4 regions of the Photorhabdus viridis genome follow, and region 2 is predicted to be linked to each of the others. Evidence: predicted binding sites of a transcription regulator. Region 2 holds the regulator's gene; each other region holds the start of a gene.
The links. Region 2 encodes ArgR, which controls arginine synthesis, uptake and breakdown. Its sites were predicted from a motif close to ANTGAATAAAAATACANT; they were not measured.

Region 1 (4,220 bases), on a different contig from region 2:
GTTGCCGTCGCGGTCGCCGCCCATCCAAGAAGTAAAACGGATGGGAACTGCTTCAACCGGCAAGCTGTAATCAATAGACTCTTCCAACTGTTCATTGAATTCACGCAGGAATGCTGGTACCCCATCCCATAAGCTGTTTTCCACCATAGCGAAGCCCCATTTAGCTTCATCAATTGGAGTAGGGCGGATTTTACGGATTTCATCGGTATGCCATGACTGGGCGACTAACTGGCGCAGGCGGCGCATAATGTTATTACGCTCATAATCCGCCAGGTCATCATGATCTAATTGTGACAGGCAGGTGTTAACGGCTACCAGTTTGTGGATTAAGGTACGACGCGCGATTTCAGTTGGGTGAGCGGTGAGGACCAGTTCAATAAACAGCTCATTCACCGCTTTTTTTAGATTGTCATTACTGAAATTTTTTTCTTTTAACTGGGTGAATAACTTTGCCAAAGCAACCGGGTTGCTGGCAGCTTCACCATGTGGGGATATGCTGTGATATTGTTCCGCGACGTTTGTCAGGTTGAGAAATTGATTGAAAGCGCGGGCAACCGGCAACAATTCATCATTGGATAAGTTTTGCAATATGGACAATAGTTGCTGGCGGTGTGCTTCATTGCCGGCACGGGATGATTTGGATAATTTGCGGATAGTTTCAACTTTATCGAGAATATCTTCCCCTAAAGCTTCTTTGATCGTATCTCCCAGCAGCTTACCTAGCATGCTGACATTACTGCGCATTGCGGAATATTGTTGATTCATGTGACTCTTGGCCTTTATTGCTGGCAGAATGTTGATTCTGTTCCTGTAGAAAAATTTTATTTAAGTGGCGGGAAGTTATTTTTTGTGGCGCCACAGTGTTGAATTTACCCTAAGCCCTCATATTCATATCAGAAAATAATCAGTTTGGGCGAAATTTCTAAAATTTAATACTGGGTTGTTTTCTATAAGTTTTACTTATTATCTGCACTGTGTTTATGTGCAAAGCGACTGGGAAAGGTTTGTTTCTTGTTCTGATGCTTGAGTCCCCCCTGATTTTTGGGGGGATAAATTAAAACAATTAATTATTGCTTAGACAAAAATGATCTATTAACTGAGAGATTATCTTTCTGGTAGGTTCAATAAATGATATATCAATAAACTCATCCGGCTGATGTGCCTGTTCAATCGAACCTGGGCCAAGTACCAACGTTGGGCATAATTCCTGAATAAATGGCGCTTCAGTACAGTAATTCACGGTTTCAGCCTTGCGGCCCAAAAGTTTTTCTATTACATCAACCATCTTGTGGTCTGTTGGGCATTCATAACCGGGAATGGGTGGATGTAATTCATTGATGGTCAGACGACCAGGCCAACGTTGTTTCACTGGTTCCAGGGTCTCGTTTAACAGCCCATTCAGATCCTGTAATGTCAGCCCCGGTAATGGGCGAATATCCATATGCAATTCACAATGTGCGCAAATCCGATTTACCGCATCACCGCCATGAATATAGCCGAAGTTCATGGTCGGGTACGGAATGGCAAATGCCGGATTGTTGTAACGCTTTTTTAGCGTGTCTCGTAATTCAATTAGATGACCAATAGATTCATGCATTAAATCAATGGCATTGACACCGTGGGCTGGATCACTGGAATGCCCTGACTGGCCGACAATGCGAATAGCGTTCGATAAATGCCCTTTGTGTGCATAGATAGGCCGCAATGCCGTCGGCTCACCGATAATTGCGAAATCCGGTCGGATAGTTGTACTTGCCGCAAAATAACGGGCGCCTGCCATTGTTGTTTCTTCATCTGCGGTAGCCAGAATGTACAGCGGACGGGTTATTTTACTGACATCAATATCCCGCAAGGCATCAATGATAAAGGCGAAAAAGCCTTTCATGTCTGCCGTACCTAAACCATATAGCTTGTTATCACGTTCTGTCAGGGTGAAGGGGTCTTGAGTCCAGCGCCCTTCGTCAAAAGGAACGGTATCGGTATGCCCACATAGTAGTAGTCCACCTGAACCACTCCCCAAAGTCGCCAGTAAATTATATTTCCCGCGGACTTCGGGTACCGGTTGTATCTCAATCTCGAAACCAATTTCCTTTAACCAGCTTGCCAGCAGGTTGATTAAAGACTCATTACTTTGATCGATACTGATATCAGTGGCGCTGATTGAGGGAGTCGCGATTAACTGCCGAAATAGCTCAATAAATGGAGGTAATTTAATATTCACTGTTGACAGCCTTTATTCATGATAGTATCAATATTCATGCATTTTTTTTGAATAAAAATACATTATCCCGTTAAAATACTGAGCACAAGGTAAAGATATCCCATGTTGAATACGCTGGTTGTTGGTGCAAGTGGTTATACCGGAGCAGAACTGGCAGCATATCTGCATCGTCACCCACATATAAATCTGATTAGGCTAATGGTTTCTGCTCAAAGCGTTGATGCAGATAAATGCTTCTCAGATTTACATCTACAGTATAAAGGCATCGTTGATCTACCGCTGCAACCGTTGACTGACATTACTGATGCTGCTAAAGGGATTGATGTGGTTTTCCTTGCCACCGCCCATGAGGTCAGTCATGACATTGCGCCGGTATTTCTGGCAGCAGGTTGCGTTGTGTTCGATCTGTCCGGTGCCTATCGCGTACAAAATGCTCAGATTTATCAACAATACTACGGATTCAAACATAAGCATACTCAATGGTTAACACAAGCTGTATATGGACTTGCCGAATGGCAGACTGAAGAAATTAAACAGGCCCAGTTGGTTGCTGTCCCGGGATGTTATCCAACGGTTTCTCAACTCGCGCTAAAGCCGCTACTGGAAAAGGGTTTGTTGGATACCGGTCACTGGCCGGTGATTAATGCGACCAGCGGCGTGAGTGGTGCAGGTCGGAAGGCCAGTATGACCAACAGTTTCTGCGAAGTTAGCCTGCAACCTTATGGGATATTTACTCATCGTCACCTACCAGAGATTGAGGAACATCTGGGGACCAGGGTGATTTTTACTCCGCATCTTGGTAATTTTGCGCGGGGTATTCTTGCCACGATTACCTGTAAATTGAAGTTGGGTGTTACCGCAGAACAGATAAGTGAAGTTTATCAACAGGCATATAAAGATAAGCCTCTGGTGCGTCTCTACAGCAAAGGGGTGCCAGCTCTGAAATCGGTTGTTGGATTACCATTTTGTGATATTGGTTTTGTTGTACAGGGTGATCACCTGATTATTGTGGGTACTGAGGATAATCTTTTGAAAGGCGCGGCAGCTCAGGCAGTTCAGTGTATGAATATTCGTTTTGGGTTTGAAGAAACCCAGGCATTACTTTAATTATTGGCGTGAGGGAGTAAATCAGATGGAACCTTTAGTCATAAAGTTAGGTGGAGTGTTACTGGACAATGAAGAAGCACTGGAACGCTTGTTTACTGCATTACAGGAATATCGGCAAACACATAAACGCCAGTTGGTGATTGTTCATGGTGGTGGTTGTCTGGTAGATGAATTGATGCAGAAGCTGCAACTGCCGGTAGTGAAGGAGCAAGGATTACGGGTAACACCCGTTGAGCAGATAGGGATTATCACCGGCGCATTGGCAGGTATCGCTAATAAAACTTTGTTGTCGTGGGCGACTAAGTATCAGCTTGCATCAGTTGGATTATATTTAGGAGATGGTAATGTGGTCACGGTTTCCCAATTGAGTGAAGAGTTGGGGCATGTGGGGAAAGCGATACCGGGTGATACTAAGTTGCTAAGAATTTTACTGGATGCTGGTTATATACCCATTATTAGCTCGATTGGTGTAACTGATAAAGGGGAGCTGATGAATGTGAATGCTGATCAAGCGGCAACGGCGATAGCTCAAACTTTGGGGGCTGATCTGGTATTGCTCTCTGATGTTAGCGGTATTTTGGATGGTAAAGGGCAGAAGATCCCTGATATGACCGCTCAGAAAGCTGAACAACTTATTGTGCAGGGCATCATTACTGACGGCATGATCGTGAAGGTGAATGCAGCTTTGGATGCAGCTAAAACATTAGGCCGCCCGATAGATATCGCCAGTTGGCGTCATGCGGATCAACTGACCGCCCTATTTAACGGTGTTCCCATCGGTACTCGTATTCTGGCTTAAATCAAGTTTGATTAATTTTCGGCAATGAACAACAACGGAATTTCAAAGGGTAACTTCATGCATACTAAAGATATTAAAAAAATAGTTCTCGCT
Region 2 (4,220 bases):
TTGCAGCTTTACGCAAGCGGGGAACAACCTTAGCTGAGGTATCACGCAAAGCGGGACTGAGCTCATCTACACTCGCTAATGCACTGTCTCGCCCATGGCCAAAGGGAGAATGGATAATTGCGAATTATCTGGAAATACATCCTTCAGAGATTTGGCCGAGTCGTTATTTTGATCCAAATACCGGGGAATTATTAGAAAGAAAAGTACGCGAACAAACAAATAATTAGCTAACGAATTATTTTTGTTAAATAAAAACCGCCGGTAATTCGTTGTACCAGCGGTTTTTATTGTTTCATAAGTATATATTTTATATTTATAAAATATACCAATTAGTTATTAATGAATTTTTCACCTAATTCTATATCTTTTCTCAATACGTCCAACATGCCTTCCAGTGCTTTTTGTTCAAAATCACTCAATTTGCCAATTTCCAGACGCTCTTCTACGCCATTTTTACCCAAACGAACCGGTTGAGCGAAGAAACGCGCATATTTGCCATCACCTTCAACATAGGCACATTCAACAACATTGCTTTCGCCTTGTAAGCCACGGACCAAAGAAAGGCCCAGACGAGCCGCAGCTTGCCCCATAGACAGAGTTGCAGATCCACCACCAGCTTTAGCTTCAACGACTTCAGTACCTGCATTCTGAATACGTTTAGTTAAGGCAGCCAACTCTTCATCAGTAAAGCTCACACCAGGGATTTGGGACAACAGAGGCAGGATCGTCACACCAGAGTGACCACCGATAACCGGCACTTCGATTTCCTGCGGTTTTCTACCTTTCAATTCAGCAACAAAAGTATTGGAACGGATAATATCCAAAGATGTTATGCCAAACAGGCGGTTTTTATCATATACACCCGCTTTTTTCAGCACTTCGGCAGCAATAGCTACAGTTGTGTTAACTGGGTTAGTTATAATCCCAATCAGTGCCTTCGGACACGTTTTAGCCACTTGTTCTACCAGGTTACGAACGATACCCGCGTTAACATTAAACAGATCTGAACGATCCATACCTGGTTTACGGGCAACACCTGCGGAAATCAATACAACGTCCGCTCCTTCCAACGCTGGCGTTGCATCTTCACCAGCAAAGCCCTTAATTCTCACATCCGTTGGGATGTGGCTCAAATCAACAGCCACCCCAGGCGTCACTGGAGCGATATCATATAAAGAGAGTTCTGAACCTGAAGGAAGCTGGGTTTTTAGTAGAAGAGCAAGAGCCTGACCAATACCACCGGCTGCACCGAGAACTGCAACTTTCATCCTGATACTCCTTAAATCGTTTTGTACTTTAAAATGCTGTGAATTCATCTGGTTATAAACATAGATTACTACGTTCTTGAAAACAATCTGTTAACAGCCAAATTGTGGACTTACGCTCTAATCGTGGGACACAAAAGTCGCCGTATTCTAGACAAAATGCTTATCTGTTAATGAGATAATGGACACTATTTTGATAATTGCCTTATGATTTTATGAAATAAACCGCTAAATACCTTACACCCAACAACAACACCAAACAATATCATTTGATTAACAATATATTTACATGATAACCAGCCCAAAAAAGCAAATTCTCATATTCATATTTTATGAATTTCTATATAGCATAAGACTAACCAATGCTTTAAAAATGGTGATAAAATCATTTCTATTGCATAAAAATTCATTTATATGCATAATATAATCTTCATAACTGATTGAATATGGTGAAATATGCGTACTCCCTCTAAACAGGAAGAGTTAGTAAAAGCTTTCAAGGCGTTATTGAAAGAAGAAAAATTTAGCTCTCAAGGAGAAATCGTCACCGCCTTGTTGGAAGAAGGTTTTGAGAATATTAATCAATCCAAAGTCTCCAGAATGCTGACTAAATTTGGTGCTGTTCGCACCCGTAATGCAAAAATGGAAATGGTCTACTGCCTTCCTGCTGAGCTTGGCGTCCCTACTGCCACTAGTCCACTAAAAAACCTGGTACTGGATGTTGATCACAACCATTCAATTGTTGTCATTCGTACAAGCCCTGGCGCTGCTCAGCTTATTGCTCGCCTGTTGGATTCCCTTGGTAAAGCAGAAGGTATACTTGGCAGTATCGCGGGTGACGACACCATCTTCATCACACTTGCCAGAGGTTTCACAGCTGAACAGTTACGTGAAAAAATTCTTGAATTGTTCGAACAAGAACTTTAAATGAATCGCGCCATGCTGGCGCGATTCATTTTTCTTGCCGCCATCCTCAGGACTGATAAGTTTTTTTATTCAGTTCAGATAGTAGCTTCTCATGAATACCGCTAAACCCGCCATTACTCATAACCAAAATATGATCGCCTTTCTGTGCCTTATCAACAATCATATGCACCAGTGAATCAATATCAGCACTCCAATACGCCGGCTGAACACAGCGATCTGCAATTTCTGATACATGCCATTTAATATTAGCGGGCTGAAATAAAAACACTTCATCAGCGCGCCCAAGCGCTGGCGCAATCTCATTCTTACTTACACCCATTCTCATGGTATTTGAACGCGGTTCTAACACAGTAATAATACGGGCAGTTCCACCAACCTTACTACGCAGAGCTTCAAGTGTTGCCAGAATTGCTGTCGGGTGATGCGCAAAATCATCATAAACGGTGATGCCATTCTCCTCACCGCGTAGTTCAAGGCGACGGCGGGCATTAATAAAATCGCTCAAAGCACGACAGGCATCGGCTGGCTGGACACCAACATGATGTGCAGCTGCAATCGCAATCAGCCCATTACGCATATTATGTTCACCAACCAGTGACCAATTCACTTCTCCAACAATTTCACCACCATAAAACACCCGATAATCACTGCTGTCTGTACTTATCTTTTTTGCCTGCCAGCGACCGGTTTCACCCACCAACTCCAATTCACTCCAGCATCCCATAGACAAAACATGTTTCAGATTAATATCGTTATCTGGCACAAAGATCTTGCCGCTACCTGGAATGATCCTGACAAGATGATGGAACTGCCTCTGAATAGCTGCCAGATCGCCAAAAATATCCCCATGATCAAATTCCAGATTATTCATAACCAGCGTACGTGGGCTGTAATGCACAAACTTAGATCGTTTATCAAAGAAAGCACTATCATATTCATCGGCTTCTATCACGAAAAACGGACTTTCTCCGATCTGAGCAGATGTTGCAAAATTCCCAGGAACACCGCCAATCAAGAAACCCGGTTTATAGCCACAAGCTTCCAGAATCCAAGCCAACATGCCGGCTGTTGTTGTTTTGCCATGCGTCCCTGCAACCGCCAGAACCCAACGCTCCGGCAAGACATAATCATGTAGCCATTGAGGGCCGGAAGTATAAGGAAGCCCACGCTCCAGCACAGCTTCTACACAAGGATTTCCACGGCTCATGACATTACCGATGATGACCATATCTGGCACAGAATCCAATTGTGCCGGATCATATCCCTGAATCAGGCTAATCCCATGTTTTTCTAGTAAGGTACTCATTGGTGGATAAACATTGGTATCTGAGCCGGTTACCTCATGGCCGAGAGAACGTGCCAAAATTGCCAGTCCACCCATAAAAGTACCGCAGATACCAAGAATATGAATACGCATTGATTTCCCATTCCATAGCATGAAGTTAGCCACTATTCTAACCATCAAAAGCAAGATAAGAAATGGAATAGCCTATGAATCATCCCTTTCTTTGGCTAAACTGCCCACGAAAGAGTGCAATGCACGTTCTAAAACCACTATACAAATCACATTCAGGACTTTCGTCATGAAAACATTAGGCGAATTCATCGTCGAAAAGCAGCAAGATTTTTCTCATGCCACGGGTGAACTTACCGCATTGCTTTCCGCTATTAAGCTCGGAGCAAAAATCATTCACCGTGATATCAACAAAGCCGGTTTAGTGGATATTTTAGGGACCAGCGGTGCGTCCAATATCCAAGGCGAAGTTCAGATGAAACTGGACCTTTATGCTAATGAAAAACTCAAAGCAGCATTGAAAGCACGCGGTGAAGTTGCCGGTATCGCTTCCGAGGAAGAAGACGACATCGTTATTTTCGAAGGCGACCGCGCTGAAAATGCAAAATATGTTGTTTTGATGGACCCATTGGACGGTTCTTCAAATATTGATGTAAACGTTTCCGTTGGTACTATCTTCTCTATCTATCGCCGTATTACACCTGTCGGCAAACCCGTCACTGAAGAAGATTTCC
Region 3 (4,220 bases), on a different contig from region 2:
AAAACGGACGCGGGGTGGAGCAGCTTGGTAGCTCGTCGGGCTCATAACCCGAAGGTCGTCGGTTCAAATCCGGCCCCCGCAACCAATTCTTGATGCATTTCAGCATACAAATTCCCAAAATATCTCCCAAGCAGCTTTCTCATTATCGTAACTTATCGCTTAGTTTCGTTCTAATGGCGGATATTTTACCGCCGTGCTAAATCACCACCATTGCTAAAATACGCTTTGATACCCGCGAAAATGGACTCCGCTACCTGCTGCTGGAAGCGCGCTGTTTTCAGTTTCCGTTCCTCTTCCAGGTTACTGATAAACGCAGTTTCTACCAGAATCGATGGGATATCCGGTGCTTTCAGTACCGCAAATCCAGCCTGATCCACCCGGTTCTTATGTAGTTTATTCACTTTACCCATGCGCTTGAGCACTTCACTGCCAAATTTAAGGCTGTCATTGATTGTCGCCGTCTGTAGTAAATCAAACATGGTATGATCCAGATACTTATCACCGCTTTTACTTACACCACCAATCTGGTCGGCTTCATTTTGCGTTTGGGCCAGAAAACGTGCGGTATTACTGGTTGCGCCTTTAGTAGAAAGCGCAAAAACCGAAGAGCCACGAGCAGCCCGGTTAGAAAAGGCATCAGCATGAATAGAAACAAATAAATCAGCCCGCATCTTACGTGCTTTTGCCACCCGGACTTTTAGCGGGATAAACACATCTTCATTACGAGTCATATACACTTTCATGCCCGGTTCACGCTGAATAATAGTTCGTAATCGACGGGCGATTTGCAGAACAACGTCTTTCTCACGGGTTTTATATTTGCCGATAGCGCCAGGATCTTCTCCACCATGTCCAGGATCGAGCATAATAACAATCGGCCTGTCTTTACCTGCTTTGCCTGACTTCGGTATTTCCGCCGGTAAATCCTCAGCCAAATTACCTTTATTGTACTCTTCAAGCAGAGCAAGTAATGGGTCATCATCCTTATTCGCTCCTGCTGCGGGATAAATATCCAAAACCAAACGGTGCTTAAATTCCGCCACTGGTTTCAAAGTAAACATATGTGGGCTGACCGATTGTTTAACTTCAAACACCAGACGGACCGTTTTAGGATCAAACTGCCCCGCCCTGACCAGTTTAAGATAAGGATCGCGGGATTGAATCTGCTCCCCCATACCTTTTAAGGTATGATTTAATTGCACACCTTCAAGATCAACAACAATTCTATTTGGATTTGTCAGCACGAACTGACGATATTTGAGTGGAATATTGGACTCAAGCGTCACACGGGTATAACTGGATGCAGGCCAAATACGTACTGCAATAATTTTTGATGATGCTGCATAACCCACCTGGGTGACACTAAGCAACCACATTGCTGCGGCTCCCTGCAACAAGCGACGCCGTGACAGATTAAGATCTGAATGACTCATCTACTATTTATTCCATTCATAAAATACAAATATTCAGGATGACTTCCATCCAAAGAAACAGCCAAGTGGAAAACGCTAACCAACCAACATTATGCTGTCATCAGTAATAAGCATTTTATATTTGGCAAATTATTCACGTCCACATGTATATCGCAATGTTTTTGTTTTAATTGCCTCTTGCCATTTCCTTTCAAAAGGAATAAAAATACATAAATTACGAATAAAAATTCAATCGAGAGTCTTTTATGAAAGAACGCAGCACCGAATTAGTTGAGGGATTTCGCCACTCGGTTCCATACATCAATGCACACCGTGGCAAAACGTTTGTTATCATGCTTGGCGGAGAGGCTATTGCTCACGAGAACTTCCCGAATATCATCAACGACATCGGATTACTGCATAGTTTGGGCATCCGACTGATAGTCGTTTATGGCGCCAGACCTCAAATTGAAGAAAACCTTGCAACCCATCATTATGAACCGATTTACCACAAACACACCCGCGTTACCGATAATAGGACATTGGAACTCGTCAAACAATCTGCTGGCTTATTGCAACTGGATATTACCGCACGTCTTTCTATGAGCCTAAATAATACTCCATTGCAAGGCGCAAATATTAATGTCGTCAGCGGTAACTTTGTTATTGCTCAACCTCTTGGTGTTGATGACGGCGTGGATTATTGCCACAGTGGAAAAATTCGCCGTATTGATGAGGCAGCCATAAATCGTCAGTTAGACAATGGTGCAATAGTACTAATTGGCCCTGTTGCAGTTTCCGTTACCGGCGAGAGTTTTAATCTGGCATTTGAAGAAGTTGCTACTCAGTTAGCAATCAAACTACAGGCCGAAAAATTCGTAGGTTTCTGTTCTACTCAAGGCGTACAAGGCAAAGATGGAAAAATTCTATCTGAAATTTTTCTTAATCAGGCGCCGGATCTCATTAAAGAACTGGAAGCTGAAGGTGATTACTATTCAGGTACAGCCTGTTTTTTACGGAGTGCCGTAAAAGCTTGCCGTCGTGGCGTTCATCGCAGCCACTTATTAAGTTATCAGGCAGATGGTTCTCTGGTTCAAGAACTATTTTCCCGTGATGGTATTGGTACTCAAATAGTCATGGAGAGCGCGGAACAAATACGCAGGGCGAATATCAATGACATCGGTGGCATTCTCGAACTTATTCGTCCGCTGGAACAGCAAGGCATTTTGGTTCGCCGTTCAAGAGAACAACTTGAGAGAGAAATTGATAAATTCATCATTATCGAACGCGACAACCTGACTATCGCTTGTGCCGCGCTTTACCCCTATCCTGACGAGAAAATTGGGGAGATGGCTTGTTTAGCGGTTCATCCTAAATACCGGAACGCTTTAAAAGGTGAAGTACTCATGAATCGCATTTCGGATCACGCTAAACAGCTCGGGCTGGAAAAGCTTTTTGTCCTGACTACCCGCAGCATTCACTGGTTCCAAGAACGGGGTTTTGAGCCGGCGGAAATCTCAATGCTGCCAATTCAGAAACAAGAGCTATACAACTACCAACGCCGCTCTAAAATTCTGATGTTAAATTTGGAACCGCAGTAATGAGCTGATTAATGTTAAAAAATAACTCAATCCCATTGAGAAAATATCTTTTGCGGCGATCGATCAAATCGCCTAAACCGGGCTCGATTTTATCTGACTAAAATCAACGGGTTGAATACACGACCAATTGATATCACGCCCCAGACATTCAGCGTTTACGTAATGCGCTCAGCCGCATTGTCAGGATAAACAAGGGCACGCCAATGAGTGTGAAGCTTAACCCGATAGGGAGAAAGACTCCTGAGGGTGCTGCTTTCGTCATGATATCTGCGGTGACGACCAGATTGCCGCCCACCAAAGCGGAAAGAAACAGTCGGGCGCGGCCTGTGGCCGATGAAATAAAGCTAGCCAGATGCGGCGCCAATATCCCCAAAAAACTCAATGGCCCTACTGCGGTGACAGATGCTGCGCTTAACAAGACAGAAAACATCATCAGCAACGGACGGGAATATTTGATAGGCTCCCCAAGGGACATAGCAAGTTCATTTCCAAGCTCATAGCGGTTTAAAGCGGGGCCAGTGATCAGAATTCCGATAATACTCAATAAGAATAATGGCATGAATGATGCGATAATTGACCAACTGGCCTGAAACAATGATCCTTGCATCCATCCAGCAAGATTCAAGGATAACTCTGTCGGAAGATAGAGAATAAGAAAAGAGCTGACAGAACTAAGAACGGACGAAACGGCAATCCCCATCAGTAAAATTGCCAAGCCACTTGCGCGATTATTGCCGACGAGCAAAATCAAAAACAACGCAACAATCAGTCCACCAGCCAGTGCAGCAAGGACGATCAGCATTTTAGGCGCGGAAGGAACAAACGCCAGCAAGACTATGATCATCGTCATAGATCCCTGACTTATGCCAAGAAGGCCGGGGTCGGCCAGCGGATTGCGAGCAATCGGCTGCAAAATAGCACCGGCAAGGGCTGCACACCAACCCACCATCAGCCCCAATAAAATATGAGGTATCCGTACAACCCAGAGTGCATAAAACTGGTGGCGCTCAAGGGAATATCCGAAAAGCATATGCGTGAATTCACGTATACCAACGTCCGTAACCCCGACGTTTAAAGAAATAGCCACGAGTATGATCGTGATGGTAAATAGGTATAAACCGACTTTTATATCACGGGTACGCATCTGCAATCCGTTGGCGAAACGTAATACCCTTTGTCCGTCTGTTGCCTGACCGAAGTTCACAAC
Region 4 (4,220 bases), on a different contig from region 2:
TGCCAGGGCACTGGCGCCTTCCCCCAAAGTGTTATTGTGTGATGAGCCAACTTCCGCGCTTGATCCGGAATTATCGCTGGAAGTGGTTGCTGTATTGAAACAATTGGCTAAAGAGGGAACGACGATGTTGATGGCGACACACGATCTGCGTCTGGCAGCTAATCTTGCCTACAACGTCATATTTTTAGAATCTGGCGAAATTGTCGAATCGGGAACATCGAAAACGATTTTTACCCACCCCCTCAAGCAGCGGACGGTTGAATTTGTTTCAACTTTAACGAATACCTTACCGGATTGGGAGATATAACCCACCGTTAAAAACACCTTGCCGTAATTGCGCGTTGAATCCATCAAGTCAATTACGATTAAATAAATTTTCTGACAGTTTGGAGAAATAAAATGAAAGCATTCCTTACCGTATTATTGGCTGGCATCATTCAATTTGGCATTGCATATTCTGCCAGTGCAGAGTCTGGCCTTGATAACATTAAATCAGCCGGCGTGTTTAAAATCGCTACTGAAGGAACCTATCCGCCATTTACCTATCACGATGCTTCAGGAACCTTAACCGGCTTTGATGTTGATATTGGTCGCGAAATCGCACGCCGTCTGAATGTCAAAGCGGAATTCACTGAAGGAAAATGGGATGGGCTTATTGCCGGACTTGATGCCAAACGCTATGATGCGGTACTTAATCAAGTCGCTATTACGCCAGAGCGTAAAAAGAAATATGACTTTTCTGCGCCTTATATTATTTCTAAAGCCGTACTTATCACCCGCAAAAATAATGACAGTATTAAAACGTTCAACGACCTGAAAGGTAAAACATCAAGCCACAGCCTGACCAGTAATTATGCGCAGTTAGCAAAACGTCACGGCGCAGAAATCGTCCCTACTGAAGGATTTAATCAGTCAATTGATTTGGTTGCTACAGGCAGAGCCGACGCTACTATCAACGATAATCTCTCCTATCTGGACTTCAAGAAACACAAACCCAATGCACCGGTAAAAATTGTTGCAACTGAACCCAATGGTGATCAAGTTGGTATTCTAATCCGAAAAGGCGAACCAGAATTACAAGCTGCTATCGATAAAGCGTTAGCCGATATCAAAGCTGATGGCACTTATTTGCGTATTTCTACTCAATATTTTGGCACTGACGTTTCTAAATAAGAGAATAACCGCCTCTTTTTGCAAGAGGCGGTTTTATCTTAATTAAATTATTTTTAATTTCAATGCCTGATTATTATCTATACCCAAAAACAACTTTAAATTAATTCCATTCAGTAACTAAAGTGGCATCAAAAGGCCTGTCTCTGGCATGGAAAGTGACCGACGTTGTTCATACCGCAAAAGAGTTAGGAGAACTCGCAGAAAAACATAACGATCTGGTTTCTAATGAGCTGGGACGAGAATTAAAAAGGGAAGTCAATGAGGCAAACCAAATCAGGAGAGGGACGATTCTTTTAAAGGTCAGAGAACATGGTTTGATAAAATAATCCACTAAAATACAATAGTCCTTATTCGCAAAAGCATATAAGGACTATTTTGTTTTGAATTACATGCATCAGCCACGACCAGGGCTAACACAAGATTTATAACGAACTGATTTTATTAATGAAGTCTGGTCTCACCCTGCTCTGGCAAATCATCTTCGCCGTCTTCATCTTGCTCATCAGGATCTTCGAAATAAGTGCCCCAGCCGTCATAATTGACACCCATCTTCTGAGCCAGATTTACCAGTTGTTCAACCTGAGCATCGATCAATTCAGCGTTCAACCCACATTCTCTGATGACATCACAACACATCAGAATAGAACCATCTTCGATTTCCAATTCTTCCGCGTCAGTCACTTCATAACCCAGCTTAAAGGCTTCAACTGCCGCCTTTTCCAACAGATTAAAATCTTCCGCAGAAAAGTGGTGTTCAATGGCATAAAGCGCATCTGGATCACTACCATCTTCCAGTAATTCTTCAATAATAAGGCGTGTTTCTTCGCGTTGTTCTTCTAAGTCTTTTTGATTTGCCATACCCAATACCCTCAATCAGTTGGCCGTCCCAACGTTCATTCTCCCACACCACAAGCAGGCTAACCACTGTTTACATCAAAGAAATCTAATGCGGAGTTGAAATTGAATTTTTATAGATATAAATTGAATTTAAATGCAAAAAATAAATGTGGAGATATCCAACAATGAATCCATTCTATCAACGTAATTTCCTAAGACTGCTTGATTTTTCCTCAGCAGAAATCCATGTCTTCCTAAAACTGGCGGCTGAATTAAAATCGACTAAAAGATCCGGCACAGAAAAAGCCTGGCTAACAGGTAAAAATATTGTGCTGATTTTTGAAAAAGACTCCACCCGCACCCGCTGTTCATTTGAAGTAGCCGCTTACGATCAGGGGGCAAATATCACCTATCTTGGTTCCAGTGGTAGCCAGATTGGCCATAAAGAATCAATTAAGGATACCGCCCGTATACTTGGCCGCATGTATGACGGTATTCAATATCGCGGCTATGCTCAGAAAGTGGTTGAAGCCCTGGCAAAATATGCAGATGTCCCTGTATGGAATGGGCTGACGGATGAATTTCATCCTACTCAGTTATTGGCAGATTTGCTGACTATTCAGGAGCATCAACCAGAGAAACCGCTGTCAGAAATCAAATTCGCCTACTTGGGGGATGCCCGTAACAATATGGGTAATACCATGTTAGAAGCCGCGGCATTGACAGGCATGGATGTTCGGCTGATTGCTCCTAAACAGTACTGGCCAGATGCAGCACTGGTTGCTGAATGTCAGAAACTGGCCGAAAAAACAGGTGGGAAAATTACACTAACTGAAAATGTCCCTGAGGGGGTTAAAGACGCTGATTTTCTTTATACCGATGTCTGGGTTTCTATGGGAGAGCCAAAAGAAGTTTGGCAACAACGGGTTAACCTATTGAAACCTTATCAGGTGAATATGGATGTGGTGAAAATGACAGGCAACCCACAGGTAAAATTCCTGCACTGCCTGCCCGCATTCCATGATGAAGAAACGACGTTAGGCAAACAACTCGCCGCTGAATTTGATATGTATGGAGGGCTGGAAGTCACCAATGAAGTTTTTGAGTCAAAGCATAGCATTGTGTTTGATCAGGCAGAAAATCGTCTGCATACCATAAAAGCGGTAATGGTAGCGACACTGGCAAGTGATCTTAAAATCTAGTCACTTATGATATCTGCGGGGATATGTCTGTAAGGAGGCGCTCCAACCAATATCATTTTTCTTCGGGCAAACGCTTGCTGTGAGATTTTTCACGAGTATAATGCGCGACAATTTGCCGGGAGAAATTATGAAAAACAGCACCTCTTTTCATCAAGCTAAAGTACGGGTGCAACTGCCTAAAGGCAGGCAGCAATCATTGTTTTTCCCGTTGCTAAACCAATCATTTAATGCCCCTCATTGAGGGGTTTTTTTTTGCCCGGTAATCAATTGATGATCACCACCCCGGATGTCAGCATTAGAGGAGAGTGAAAAATGGCTAATCCGTTATATCGCAAACATATCATCTCAATAAATGATCTGAGCCGCGAAGATCTGGAATTGGTGTTGCGAACCGCTGCTACACTGAAAACCAGACCACAGCCTGAATTGCTGAAACACAAGGTTATCGCCAGCTGTTTCTTTGAAGCCTCTACTCGTACCCGCCTCTCTTTTGAAACCGCAATCCACCGCCTTGGCGCTTCCGTGGTTGGCTTTTCAGACAGCAGCAACACTTCTCTGGGTAAGAAAGGCGAAACGCTGGCGGATACCATTTCCGTTATCAGCCAATATGTTGACGCTATCGTGATGCGTCACCCGCAGGAAGGTTCCCCGCGCCTGGCCTCCGAATTTTCCGGTCATACTCCGATTATCAATGCTGGTGACGGCGCTAACCAACATCCAACTCAAACTTTACTGGATCTGTTCACTATTCAAGAAACGCAGCAACAGTTGGATAGCCTAAATATTGCTATGGTTGGTGACCTGAAATATGGCCGCACGGTTCATTCACTGTCACAAGCGTTGGCGAAATTTAATGGCAACCATTTTTATTTTATCGCCCCGGAAGCATTGGCAATGCCAAATCATATTCTTCATATGCTGAATGAAAAAGGGGCAACTTACAGCCTGCATACCAACATAGAAGAAGTATTACCGGAACTAGACATCCTTTATATGACTCGTGTGCAA

Region 1: a site for ArgR is predicted at 2,268-2,285, ahead of argC (N-acetyl-gamma-glutamyl-phosphate reductase). Genes of this name have one in related genera too.
Region 3: a site for ArgR is predicted at 1,628-1,645, ahead of argA (amino-acid N-acetyltransferase). Genes of this name have one in related genera too.
Region 4: a site for ArgR is predicted at 2,154-2,171, ahead of argF (ornithine carbamoyltransferase). Genes of this name have one in related genera too.

What each region holds. Positions count from the first base shown of each region.
Region 1 covers NZ_JBEJZY010000002.1:10,594-14,813, reverse strand. The annotation lists gene ppc (phosphoenolpyruvate carboxylase) at 1-765, opposite strand, end outside; gene argE (acetylornithine deacetylase) at 1,064-2,221, opposite strand; gene argC (N-acetyl-gamma-glutamyl-phosphate reductase) at 2,324-3,328, shown strand; gene argB (acetylglutamate kinase) at 3,354-4,127, shown strand; gene ABR397_RS00955 (argininosuccinate synthase) at 4,185-4,220, shown strand, end outside.
Region 2 covers NZ_JBEJZY010000021.1:41,861-46,080, reverse strand. The annotation lists gene ABR397_RS10855 (helix-turn-helix domain-containing protein) at 1-227, shown strand, start outside; gene mdh (malate dehydrogenase) at 330-1,268, opposite strand; gene argR (transcriptional regulator ArgR) at 1,722-2,192, shown strand; gene mpl (UDP-N-acetylmuramate:L-alanyl-gamma-D-glutamyl-meso-diaminopimelate ligase) at 2,239-3,609, opposite strand; gene fbp (class 1 fructose-bisphosphatase) at 3,776-4,220, shown strand, end outside.
Region 3 covers NZ_JBEJZY010000008.1:20,574-24,793, forward strand. The annotation lists tRNA gene ABR397_RS04660 (tRNA-Met) at 9-85, shown strand; gene amiC (N-acetylmuramoyl-L-alanine amidase AmiC) at 186-1,433, opposite strand; gene argA (amino-acid N-acetyltransferase) at 1,679-3,013, shown strand; gene ABR397_RS04675 (FecCD family ABC transporter permease) at 3,162-4,217, opposite strand; gene ABR397_RS04680 (FecCD family ABC transporter permease) at 4,214-4,220, opposite strand, start outside.
Region 4 covers NZ_JBEJZY010000039.1:19,907-24,126, forward strand. The annotation lists gene ABR397_RS16540 (amino acid ABC transporter ATP-binding protein) at 1-307, shown strand, start outside; gene ABR397_RS16545 (amino acid ABC transporter substrate-binding protein) at 400-1,173, shown strand; gene ABR397_RS16550 (hypothetical protein) at 1,296-1,499, shown strand; gene rraB (ribonuclease E inhibitor RraB) at 1,615-2,031, opposite strand; gene argF (ornithine carbamoyltransferase) at 2,196-3,212, shown strand; gene pyrB (aspartate carbamoyltransferase) at 3,525-4,220, shown strand, end outside.